2 regions of the Nocardioides sp. InS609-2 genome follow, and region 2 is predicted to be linked to the other one. Evidence: predicted binding sites of a transcription regulator. Region 2 holds the regulator's gene; the other holds the start of a gene.
The links. Region 2 encodes HrcA, which represses chaperone genes, less so after heat shock. Its sites were predicted from a motif close to TTGGCACTCGNNNNNNNCGAGTGCCAA; they were not measured.
Positions count from the first base shown of each region.

Region 1: groL (chaperonin GroEL) is a predicted target of HrcA. The motif match lies at 2,623-2,649, and genes of this name have one in related genera.

Region 1 covers NZ_CP060034.1:1,919,684-1,925,982, reverse strand. The annotation lists gene H4Q84_RS10070 (hypothetical protein) at 1-457, shown strand, start outside; gene H4Q84_RS10065 (hypothetical protein) at 454-1,284, shown strand; gene H4Q84_RS10060 (Rrf2 family transcriptional regulator) at 1,286-1,780, opposite strand; gene H4Q84_RS10055 (3-beta hydroxysteroid dehydrogenase) at 1,857-2,597, shown strand; gene groL (chaperonin GroEL) at 2,813-4,438, shown strand; gene H4Q84_RS10045 (sulfatase) at 4,677-6,158, shown strand; gene H4Q84_RS10040 (sigma-70 family RNA polymerase sigma factor) at 6,185-6,299, shown strand, end outside.
Region 2 covers NZ_CP060034.1:4,212,656-4,218,954, forward strand. The annotation lists gene hemW (radical SAM family heme chaperone HemW) at 1-678, shown strand, start outside; gene H4Q84_RS21590 (DUF3097 domain-containing protein) at 682-1,533, opposite strand; gene H4Q84_RS21595 (hypothetical protein) at 1,581-1,784, opposite strand; gene H4Q84_RS21600 (MBL fold metallo-hydrolase) at 1,828-2,679, opposite strand; gene hrcA (heat-inducible transcriptional repressor HrcA) at 2,792-3,814, shown strand; gene dnaJ (molecular chaperone DnaJ) at 3,858-5,036, shown strand; gene H4Q84_RS21615 (16S rRNA (uracil(1498)-N(3))-methyltransferase) at 5,036-5,770, shown strand; gene H4Q84_RS21620 (hypothetical protein) at 5,996-6,299, shown strand, end outside.

The DNA of each region.
Region 1 (6,299 bases), 2.2 Mb from region 2:
CATCGAGGACAAGACGGCGCTGAGCGGCGGCCGGATCACCGTCGTACAAGGGGATCAGACCGACGAGGCGCTGCTCACCTCGCTGATGGAGGAGCACCAGCCGTTGGTCGTCATCGACGACGGGTCACACGTCCCCGACCACGTGCGGGCGAGCTTCGGCGTGCTGTTCCCGCTGCTGCCCGACGACGGTGTCTACGCGATCGAGGACACCCAGACGTCGTACTGGCCCGAGTGGGGCGGGCAGGCCGACCCCCGGGCGCGCGGCACGTCGATGGACCTCGTCAAGGACCTCGTCGACGGCCTCAACTTCGAGGAGTACGTCGACCAGCACGAGCCGTCGTACACGGACCGCTGGGTCAGGTCGGTGCACTGCTACCACAACCTCGTGGTCGTCGAGAAGGGCGACAACGTGGAGGGCACCAACAAGCTGGACGTCTTGAAGGAGCGCTACGAGTGAACTCAGTACTCCTCGCCACCAGTCGCGACTGGCCCGCGGGAGAGCCCGGCCACGAGACGCTCGACAAGGCCCTGATCGCTCGCGGCATCGACGCCCGCTGGGCCGTGTGGGACGACGCGTCGGTCGACTGGGTCGGCGCCGACCTCGTCGCCGTGCGGTCGACCTGGGACTACATGACCCGATCCGAGGAGTTCCTGGCCTGGGTTCACTCGGTCGAAGCGACGACGACGGTGCTCAACGGCGCCGACGTCTTCCAGTGGAACCTCGACAAGGGCTACCTCGCCCGGCTCGGTGACGTGCCCGTCGTACCCACGCGGCTCGTGGTCTCCGCCGCCGAGCTCGAGGCCACGGTCGCCGAGTTCGGTGACGTGGTCGTGAAGCCGCGGGTGGGTGCCGGCGGCATCGGGGTGACCGTCGTACGACGCGGCAACGCGATCGCCCTGCCCGACGCCCCGGTCCTGGCCCAGCCACTTGTCACCACGATCCACACCGACGGCGAGACCTCGGTGTTCGTGATCGGCGGAGAGGCCGTGTCGATGGTCAACAAGGTGCCCGGCGCGGGCGAGATCCGCGTGCACGAGCAGTTCGGCGGCCGCACCACGGAGGTCGCGATGTCGGGCCCGGAGTCGGTGCTGGCCCTCGAGGCGCTGCGTGCCGCCGCCGAGTTCACCGGCCGGCCGCTCGACTACGGCCGCGTCGACCTGCTCAAGTACGACGGGAACTGGTGCGTCAGCGAGCTCGAGGTCACCGAGCCGGGGCTCTACCTCGACGTGCTCCCGGCCAACGCGGAGGTGTTCGCCGACCTGGTGGCCGCCCGACTGGGCTGACTCAGGCACGACCGATCCGTGCGGCGAGCCAGCCGGCGTTCTGGGCCATCACGTCGTCGGGCACGATCTCGGCCACCCCGGACGCGAGTGCGTCGAGCCTGACCGTGGCCAGCTCGTCGCGCCACGCCTGCTCGGCCCGCCACATGCCGGCTGCGATCGCGCACGAGCTGCGGAAGCACTTCCGCGGTGCCGGGTGCGGCGCGCGCTGGCGGATCTCGGTGCACCGGAAGGCCGCCTGACCGCCGTCGACGGCGAGCACGATGTCGAGCAGGGTGACCTCGCCTGCGGGCCGGGCCAGCGAATAGCCGCCGTTGCGGCCCTGGCTCGACGCCACGATGCCGGCCCGCGACAACGCCTGCAGCGACTTGGCGAGGTAGGGCTTCGGCACCCCGTGGAACTCCGCCAGCACCCCGGCGTTGAGGGCCAGGCCGTCGGGGAGCTGGGCGAGGACGACGGCACAGTGAGCGGCCCACTCGACTCCTTCGCTGATACGCATGGAAACGAGGTTACGGGATGTCCGAGTTCTCTGGTATAACGTGGATACCAATTATCCACGTATGCGAGGAGTCGTCATGAAGGTCGCCGTCATCGGAGGGGCCGGGCTTGCCGGTCGTCACGCGGTCGCAGCACTCGAGGCCGCCGGGGACGAAGTCGTGGTGCTGAGCCGGGCGACCGGCGTCGACGCCGTCACCGGAGCTGGGCTCGACGAGGGACTGGCCGGGGTGGAGGTCGTGATCGACGCCGCCAATGTGTCCTCGATGGATCGCGATGTGGCCTCTGCGTTCTTCACGAGCGTGGCCGGCAACCTGCAGACCGCGGGTGCCCGTGCCGGAGTGCGTCGCATCGTCACGCTGTCGATCTACGGCATCGACGGGCTGGAGGGGCGGGGCTACTTCGCCGCCAAGCTCGCGCAGGAGGAGGCGGCTCGCCGTGGCGACGTGCCGTCGACGATCCTGCGGGCCACGCAGTTCCACGACTTCGGCGGCCAGCTGATGCAGTGGACACGCAAGGGCCCGGTCGTCGGGGTGCCGATCCAGCCCGTGCAGACCGTGGCGATCGAGACCGTTGCCGCGCACCTGGTCCGGCTCGCGCACGGCGACGAGGACGGCACGGTCAACCTCGCGGGGCCGCGGCCCGACACCCTGATCCGGCAGGTACGCCGCCACGTCCGGGCCGCCGGCAAGCGCTACATCTCCGTGCCGCTGTGGCTGCCCGGGCGGGCCGAGAAGCTCATCCGGGCCGGCGCCCTCGTGCCCCGGGGCGACGCCGTACTCGACGGACCCGACTTCGAGACCTGGCTGGCCGCGCGCTGACCGGGGTCCGGAAGGCCGCGATTCGTTTGCACTCGCCCCCTTCGAGTGCTAAACATGACGCTGGCACTCTCGCCATGAGAGTGACAACACGGCACTGGTGACGTTGAGGTCCTCCAGCCCGGCGGGAAGGGTCCGTCGGAGGGTCGAGGTCCGTCCGTCGCGGGCAGCCCACCAGGCGCCGTACACCCCCAGACTCTGAAGGAATCACAAGGGTTATGTCGAAGCTGATTGCTTTCAACGAGGAGGCCCGACGCGGCCTCGAGCGTGGCATGAACACGCTCGCGGACGCCGTCAAGGTCACGCTCGGTCCCAAGGGCCGCAATGTCGTGCTCGAGAAGAAGTGGGGCGCGCCCACCATCACCAACGATGGTGTGAGCATCGCCAAGGAAATTGAGCTCGAGGACCCGTTCGAGAAGATCGGTGCCGAGCTCGTCAAGGAAGTCGCCAAGAAGACCGACGACGTCGCCGGTGACGGTACGACGACCGCCACGGTCCTCGCCCAGGCGATGGTTCGCGAGGGTCTGCGCAACGTCGCGGCCGGCGCCAACCCGATGGGTCTCAAGCGCGGCATCGAGGCCGCTGTCGCCGCCGTGACCGAGCAGCTGCTCGCCATGTCGACCGAGATCGAGACCCGCGAGCAGATCGCCGCCACGGCGTCGATCTCCGCAGGTGACAGCACCGTCGGTGACGTCATCGCCGAGGCGATGGACAAGGTCGGCAAGGAAGGCGTCATCACGGTCGAGGAGTCGAACACGTTCGGCATCGACCTCGAGCTGACCGAGGGCATGCGGTTCGACAAGGGCTACATCTCGGCCTACTTCGTCACCGACCCCGAGCGCATGGAGACCGTGCTGGAGGACCCCTACGTCCTCATCGCCAACTCCAAGGTCAGCAACGTCAAGGACCTGCTGCCGCTGCTCGAGAAGATCATGCAGTCGGGCAAGCCGCTGGTGATCATCGCTGAGGACGTCGACGGCGAGGCGCTGTCGACCCTGGTGGTCAACAAGATCCGTGGCACCTTCAAGTCCGTCGCCGTCAAGGCTCCGGGCTTCGGTGACCGCCGCAAGGCCATGCTCCAGGACATCGCGATCCTGACCGGTGGCCAGGTCATCTCCGAGGAGGTCGGCCTCAAGCTCGAGAACGCCGGCGTCGAGCTCCTCGGCCAGGCCCGCAAGGTCGTCATCACCAAGGACGAGACCACCATCGTCGAAGGTGCCGGCGACACCGGCCAGATCGAGGGCCGGGTCAACCAGATCCGTGCCGAGATCGAGAAGTCGGACTCCGACTACGACCGCGAGAAGCTGCAGGAGCGCCTGGCCAAGCTGGCCGGCGGCGTTGCGGTCATCAAGGTCGGCGCGGCCACCGAGGTCGAGCTCAAGGAGCGCAAGCACCGCATCGAGGACGCCGTGCGCAACGCCAAGGCGGCTGTCGAAGAGGGCATCGTCGCCGGTGGCGGCGTGGCACTCGTGCAGGCTGCGGCCACCGCGTTCGACAAGCTGGACCTGACGGGCGACGAGGCGACGGGTGCCAACATCGTTCGCTACGCGACCGAGGCCCCGCTCAAGCAGATCGCGATCAACGCCGGCCTCGAGGGCGGCGTCGTGGCCGAGAAGGTGCGCAACCTCAAGCCCGGTCACGGCCTCAACGCGGCCACCGGCGAGTACGTCGACATGCTGGCCGAGGGCATCAACGACCCGGTCAAGGTGACCCGCTCTGCTCTGCAGAACGCCGCCTCGATCGCTGCGTTGTTCCTCACCACCGAGGCCGTCGTGGCCGACAAGCCGGAGAAGGCCGCCCCGATGGGCGACCCGTCCGGTGGCATGGGCGGCATGGACTTCTGATCGCCCAGCCCTGAGCGCAGCGAAGGGCTGACAAGGCGATCAGGTCGAGGAGGGTTGGCGTAGTCCCGAGCGAAGCGAGGGAGTGCGCAACCCGTCTCGAGACCAGCCACATGTGGTTTTGAGACCGCCTGGCTCCAACGTGCGAGACAGCAAGGCCCCCGCTCGGAGCGGGGGCCTTGTTGCGTGTCGGGGCAACTTCCCGGATCGGAGCTGCGTCACAGGTACCGTGACCCGGCCGATGAAGACATCTCGTGGAACTGCCCGCTTCGCCGTCGCCCTCGTGGCCCTGGCTGCCGCCATCGCGGCTGTGCCGGCAACGCCGCGGGTGGCCGCGCAGGCGCAGGCGCCGGGCGACCGGCCCAACATCGTGCTGATCACCACCGACGACCAGACGCTCGAGGATCTCTACTGGATGCCGCAGACCCGAGCGGCACTCGGTGGTGGCGGGGCGACGTTCGGCCAGGCGATCTCGCCACATCCGCTGTGCTGCCCGGCCCGCGCCGAGATGGTCACCGGTCAGTACGCGCAGAACAACGGCGTACGCAGCAACTCCGGCCCGCATGGCGGGTTCGGGGCGCTCAAGGAGCCGGGCAACAGTGTCGCGAGCTGGCTGCACGACGCGGGCTACGCCACCGGGTTCGTCGGCAAGTACCTCAACCTCTACTCCGAGCGCGACGGCATCCAGGCCGGCTGGGACCACTGGGCGCCGTTCACCCACGGCACCTACCAGGCCTTCGACTACACCGTGTACGACGACGGCGCGCTGGTCGAGCACCACGACGACCTGCACAGCAACGACTTCGTCACCAACCGCACGGTCGACCTGATCGGCGAGTACGCCGGCGACCAGGACCCGTTCTTCATCTGGTCGTCGTACGTCGCCCCCCACGGCCAGTGCACCGACAACCTGCCCCTCGACACGTGCGCCGCCCCGCCGACGCCGGCAACCCGGCACGCCGGCCTGTATCCCGGTTCGCGGCTGCCGTCGCTCGACAAGCCGTCATACAACGAGCAGGACGTCTCGGACAAGCCGATCCTCATCCGCAAGGAGAAGCGCAAGCGCGCCGCGACCCTGCAGCGCCTCTTCACCCAGCGCATCCGGTCGCTGGCCTCGGTCGACGAGGGGGTCGCTGCCACCGTCGAGGCGCTGCGCGCCGCCGGCGAGCTCGACAACACCTACCTGATCTTCACCAGCGACAACGGCTACCTGCTGGGCGAGCACCGCTACACCGGCAAGCTGCTGGCCTACCGCGAGTCGCTGCGGGTGCCGCTGCTCGTGCGTGGCCCGGGCATCCCGCCGGGTGTCGTGCGGTCCAACATCGCTTCGACGGTCGACCTCGCGCCCACGCTGGTGGAGATCTCCGGTGCGACGCCGGGGCGCCCGATGGACGGCGTGTCGGTGCTGGGGGCGGCACGCGCCGGCGCGCCTCTGGCTCGCACCTCGCTCATCCAGGCCGGCCCGTTCCACCGGCGTGGCACGATCGACTGGACGTTCCGGGGTGTCCACACCGGCCGTTACACGTTCGTCCGCTGGAACCGCACCGGCTTCGTCGAGCTCTACGACCACGCCCGGGACCCCTACGAACTTCGCAACCTGGCGGCCGTGAAGAAGTACGCGCGGGTGCGCCGCGAGCTGTTCCGGCGTACCAACCTGTTGTCGTCGTGCTCGGGTGACGCCTGCCGCGAGGACTTCGGGCCGCTGCCCCGGCCGGGCCGCTGACGACGCCGGCTCGCTACGTTGGAGGGGTGACACGGGAGGAGCGGTTCGAGACGCTGGCACGCGAGGTGATCGAGCCGCTGCGCCGGTTCCTCGTGCGTCGTACCGACTCAGACACCGCCGACGACGTCCTCTCCGACACCC
Region 2 (6,299 bases):
TGGGCGCGCGCTGCCGGTTTCGACGAGATCAGCCTGGACCTGATCTACGGCACACCGGGGGAGTCGCTCGCCGACTGGGAGGAGTCGCTCGACTCCGCACTGGCGTGCGGTCCCGACCACATCTCGGCGTACTCGCTGATCGTCGAGGAGGGCACCGCGCTGGCGCGTCAGGTACGCCGCGGCGAGCTGCCGACGCCCGACGAGGACGACCTTGCCGACAAGTACCTCCTCGCTGACGACAAGCTCAGCGCCGGAGGAATGGAGTGGTACGAGGTCTCCAACTGGGCGCGCCGCCCCGAGAGCCGCTGCCGGCACAACCAGCTCTACTGGACCGGAGGCGACTGGTGGGGCGCCGGGCCCGGGGCACACTCCCACATCGGCGGCGTGCGGTGGTGGAACGTCAAGCACCCGACGGCGTACGCCGACCGGCTCGCCGCGGGTCTGAGCCCAGCCCATGCGCGAGAGGTGCTCGACGACGAGACCCGCCGGGTGGAGCGGGTGCTGCTGGAGATCCGGCTGCGCGACGGCCTGCCTGTGCTCGCGCTCGACCAGCACGGACGCGGCCAGGTCCGGCGGCTCGTCGACGAGGGCCTGCTCACGCTGCGCACCGAGCGGCTGGTCCTGACCCCGCGTGGCCGCCTGCTCGCTGACGGGGTGGTGCGCGACCTGCTGCCGTGAGCTCTACTCGGCCGTGACGAAGTCGATGAGCTCCTCGACCCTTCCGAGCAGCGCGGGATCGAGGTCGGCGAACGAGTCGACCTTCGACAAGATGTGCTGCCAGGCGCGGGCGATGTCGGTCTGGTCGCGGTGCGGCCAGCCGAGCAGCTGACAGGTGCCCTTCTTCCACTCGACGTTGCGCGGCACGTCGGGCCAGCGCGCGATGCCCAGCCGGTCGGGCTTGACCGCCTGCCACACGTCGATGAACGGGTGCCCGACGATCAGCACGTGCTTCCCGACGGGTGACTTGACGATGGCCTGGGCGATCCGGCTCTCTTTCGACCCGGGGACCAGGTGGTCGACCAGGACCCCGACCCGGCGCTCCGGACCGGGTTTGAAGTCGCGCAGGTGGTCGGCCAGGTCGTCGACGCCGCCGAGGTACTCCACGACCACGCCCTCGATGCGCAGGTCGTCGCCCCAGACCCGCTCGACCAGCTCGGCGTCGTGGCGTCCTTCGACGAAGATCCGGCTCTGCCGGGCCACCCGGGCCTTGGCTCCCTGGACGGCGACCGAGCCGGACGCCGTACGCGTGGGGGCGGCGGGGGCCGACTGCCGCAGGGGCGGGGTGAGGATCACCGGCTTGCCGTCGAGCAGGAAGCCCGGACCCAGCGGGAAGGTACGGCGCTTGCTGCGGCGGTCCTCGAGCGTGACGGTGTAGAGGTCCCGGTCGACGGCGATGATCTCGCCGCACCATTCGGTGGTGACCTCCTCGACGACGAGGCCGAGGTCGGCGGAGTGCTCCTGGGCGCGGCCGCGCTTCGGCTTCTTCCAATCGGTGGAGAGGACGTCGGAGCCGTAGCGATCAGGGGAGGTCACCCGCCAACGCTAGGTGGCCCGACGTCCCCGATGGCGGGGGCGCGCCGTCAGGCGTCGGTGTCGGACTCCCTGGACCCCTCGGACTCGTCTGACTCGTCGGGCTCCTGGGTCGCGTCCATCTCGAGGTCGCGGTCGACGTCGTCGGGCTCGAGTGGTTCGGCGAGCGGGTTGTCCTCGCCGGGCTGCAGGTCCTCGGGCAGCTGGTCGTCGGTGATGCCGGCCTGGGGGGACTCATCCTCGTGTTCGCTCATGCTCCGACCCAACAGGGCGGGCGCTCACCCGTCAACGCCCCCTTCAGACGAGAGGGAGCTGGGTCCTGCTGGGCGGCAGCTGCTCGTAGCCACGTTGTACGGCGTCGGCGAGACGCTCGGCCGGGAACGGGAAGTCGCCGACCTCCAGCGCCTGGTCGAGGGGGACGCTGCGGCTCGCCAGGTTGCGGATCGCGTCAGCCATCAGGCCGAGGTCGTTGCGCTGGATCTCGACGAAGTCGCGGTCGACCGGTGCGCCGTGACCCGGCACGACCGTGCTCCTCGACGTGGTCAGGCCGAGCACGATGTCCATGCTGTGCGGCCAGTCGAGAGGGAAGCAGTCGACGCCGTAGACCGGCGGGGCAGACTCCTCGACCAGGTCTCCGGCCAGCACCACGTCTACGTCGGGGATGCGGACCACGAGGTCGCCGTCGGTGTGACCCCGACCGGGGTGCACGAGCTCCACCACGCGGTCGCCCAGGTCGAGAGCGACGGCGGAGGAGAAGGTGTGGTCGGCCGGGACCACGTCGGTCGCGAGCATCTCCTCGCGGTGCGGGTCGTCGGAGTCCTCGCGGTAGTGGCCCTTGATGCGCTCGCCCGAGACGACGGTAGCCGCCGCGGCGTTCTCGTGCGCGTGGATCGCGATGTCGCCGTACGCCGATCGGAAGGCCGCGTTGCCGAAGGTGTGGTCGAAGTGGGAGTGCGTGTTGACCACCGTGGTGACCTCGCCGGCGCCCAGGCGGCGCAGGTCCTCGATGACGCCGGTGGCGGCGAGCCCGGACCCGTGGGTGTCGACCACCATCAGGCCGCGATCGCTGCCGACCGCCGTGACGTTGACGTCGAACCACTCGTAACGCGCCACCCAGACGCGATCGGCCACCTCGATGAAGTCAGACATGGTCGCAGGCTATCGGGGGTCAGCAGATCCCGGCCCGGGAGCACGTGCCCGGGCGGGTAGTCTTGGCACTCGTCGTGATGGAGTGCCAGCAACGAGCCGAGAGGGGGCCCACATGACCGACGACCGCAAGCTCGCCGTCCTCCGGGCCATCGTCGAGGACTACGTCGCCACCGAGGAGCCGGTCGGTTCCAAGGCGCTCGTCGAACGACACGGGCTGGGCGTCTCACCGGCCACCGTGCGCAACGACATGGCGGTGCTGGAGGAGGAAGGCTTCATCCACCAGCCGCACACCAGCGCCGGCCGGGTGCCGACCGACAAGGGCTACCGGCTCTTCGTCGACCGGCTCACCACGGTCAAGCCGATGAGCGCAGCTGAGAAGCGCGCGATCTCGACGTTCCTCGACGGGGCGGTCGACCTCGACGACGTCGTACAGCGCTCGGTGCGGATGCTCTCGCAGCTCACCCGCCAGGTCGCCGTCGTGCAGTACCCCACCCTCTCGCGCAGCACCGTTCGCCACGTCGAGCTGGTGGCGCTGGCGCCGACCCGGCTGCTCGTGGTGCTCATCCTCTCCACGGGCCGGGTGGAGCAGCGGCTCGTGGAGGTCGCCGACCCGCTCGGTGACGACGTGCTCGCGGCGCTCCGCACGCGCATCGGCCGGGCTGTCGTCGGCGAGCGCATCGCCGACGCCATCACCGCGCTCGCGGCCTTGGCAACCGCACCCGGCGCCGTACCCGACAGTCTCGTCACCGCCATCGTCGACACGCTCTCGGACGCCATGTCAGACCACCGCGGCGACGAGCGGGTGGCGGTCGGTGGCGCCGCCAACCTAGCCCGGTACGGCGACTCGTTCGACACCTCGGTCCGACCGCTGCTCGAGGCACTCGAGGAGCACGTGGTGCTGCTCAAGCTGCTCGGCGAGGCCAGCACCGGCGGGACGGTGACGGTGCGCATCGGCCACGAGGGCCCGTACGCCGAGCTCTCCTCCACCAGCGTCGTGGCCACCGGCTACGGTCCCGGCGACGACGCCTTGGCGAGCCTCGGCATCGTCGGCCCCACCCGCATGGACTACCCCGGCACGATGACGGCGGTGCGAGCGGTCGCCCGCTACGTGTCCCGCATTCTCGACGAGGCCTGAGCCTCATTTTCTGGGCATCAAGAAGTTAGGAAGACAGACAAACGTGAGTCAGGACCTCTACGAGCTCCTCGGTGTCGCCCGCGACGCGGACGCCGACACCATCAAGAAGGCCTACCGGAAGCAGGCCAGGCAGCTCCACCCCGACGTCAACCCCGACCCGGAGACGCAGGAGAAGTTCAAGGAGGTCTCCCGCGCCTACGAGGTGCTGTCGGACCCCCAGAAGCGCGCGGCGTACGACCGTGGCGGCGACCCGTTCGGCGGTGCCGGCGCGGGTGCCGGTGGCTTCGGGCAGGGTGCCGGCTTCTCGTTCACCGACATCATGGACGCGTTCTTCGGCGGCCAAGCGGGCGGGGCCGGCGGGTCGCGTGGGCCGCGGCCCCGCATGCGACGTGGCCAGGACGCACTGATCCGTCTCGACATCGACCTCGCCGAGGCAGCGTTCGGTGCCACCAAGGACCTGAAGGTCGACACCGCCGTCGTCTGCACCACCTGCCACGGCGACGGCACGGCGCCGGGCACCAGCCCGATCACCTGCGAGACGTGCCGTGGCGTCGGCGAGGTGGCCCAGGTGCAGCGCTCGTTCCTCGGCGAGATCCGCACCCTGCGTCCGTGCGCGGCCTGCCGCGGCTTCGGCACGCTGATCCCCGACCCGTGCCGCGAGTGCTCTGGCGACGGCCGGGTGCGGTCGCGCCGCACCCTCAAGGTCAAGATCCCCGGCGGCGTCGACTCCGGCACCCGCGTCCAGCTCACCGAGCAGGGCGAGGTCGGCCCCGGCGGCGGACCGGCGGGTGACCTCTACGTCGAGATCCAGGTCGAGCCGCACGCGACCTTCACCCGGGCCGGCAACGACCTGCACTGCACCGTCTCGCTGCCGATGACGGCGGCAGCTCTCGGCACGTCCGTCCAGCTGCCGTTGCTCGAGGCCGACCTCGAGCCCGCCGAGGACTCCGAGCTCGTCACGAGCCTCGACCTCGACATCCCGGCCGGCAGCCAGTCAGGCACCGAGCACGTCATGCGCGGGTACGGCGTGCCCGGCCTGCGCGGTGGCCGGGGCGACCTGGTCATTACCGTCATCGTCGACACCCCGACCCGGCTCGACGCCCGCCAGGAGGAGCTGCTGCGCGAGCTCGCGGCCATCCGTGGCGAGGAGTCGCCCCAGGGCACCGTGCGCGCATCCCACAAGTCGGTCTTCGGGCGGCTGCGCGACGCGTTCAACGTCTGATGTCACTTCCCGTCCACCTGGTGCCGACGATGGCAGACGTCCGGCCGGGCGCGACGGTCGAGGTGACGGGGGACGAGGCGCACCACGCCGTGGCCGTTCGTCGGCTGCGGGTGGGGGAGTCGGTCGTGCTCACCGACGGCGCGGGTACGTCGGCCACCGGAGAGGTGACCTCGACGGGCAAACGCGTCTTCTCGGTGACGGTCCACTCGATCGATGTCCTGCCGGCGCCAACACCCGCTATCACCGTCGTGCAGGCGTTGCCGAAGGGCGACCGGGGCGAGCTCGCCGTCGAGATGCTGACCGAGATCGGCGTGACCCGCATCGTCCCGTGGGCAGCCGCCCGCAGCGTCGCCGTCTGGCGTGGCGAGCGGGCCACGAAGTCACTGGCCAAGTGGCGTGCCACCTCCCGTGAGGCCGCCAAGCAGGCCCGTCGCACCTGGTTCCCCGAGGTGGCCGACCTGGCCAACACAGCCGACGCCACAGCGCTGGTCCGGGCGGCCGACCTGGTCGTCGTACTCCATGAGGAGGCGGCGCAGCCGCTCCCCGCCGTCGGTGACGCCGCCCACGTCGTGGTCGTGGTCGGACCCGAAGGCGGACTCACCGACGAGGAAGTCGCCGCCTTCGTGGCCGCCGGCGCCGTGCCGGTGCGGCTCGGCAGCGAAGTCCTGCGTACGTCGACCGCCGGCGTCGCCGCCGTGGCCGCCCTGCTGGCCGGCACCCCGCGCTGGGGGTGAGGGTGCGGACAACCGCTCCCGGACCGGAACCAAATCACCGACGAGCACGTCGACTCCCGTGAAGTGTGGAGGAGAGTCATGCGTGCGGACTGGCTGTCAGCCCTCGCCCTAATGGTGTTCGCGACGGGATGCACCCACAGCGAGCCGGCGGAAACGTCGGCCGCTGTGCCTGCGAACACACCCGGCGTCGCACGTCCGAGCGAGCCCGCTCCCACCCCGCGAGAAGTGCAGGACGACCCCGTCTACCAGCGCTGGCTCGACCGTCTCGGCGTGGGATCCTGTGGTGCTGCCGAGCGCCTCGTCCCGTCCGATGCGCGGTATGCCCCACGCTCGAAGGCGTGCCTGCGAGCGGCGGAGCGGGCCGGCCGAGGTGCCGAGGCGATGCTGACCTACAACACGGTCGAGGGTGACCCTGTCCGGACCTACGTGCGGATCTTGTCGGCCGGTCAGGTCGAGGTGTTCGTCGACGGCACCGAAGACGGCTTCGGCAGCGGCACATGGGTCTATCGGAAGTGCGACAACCTTCGAG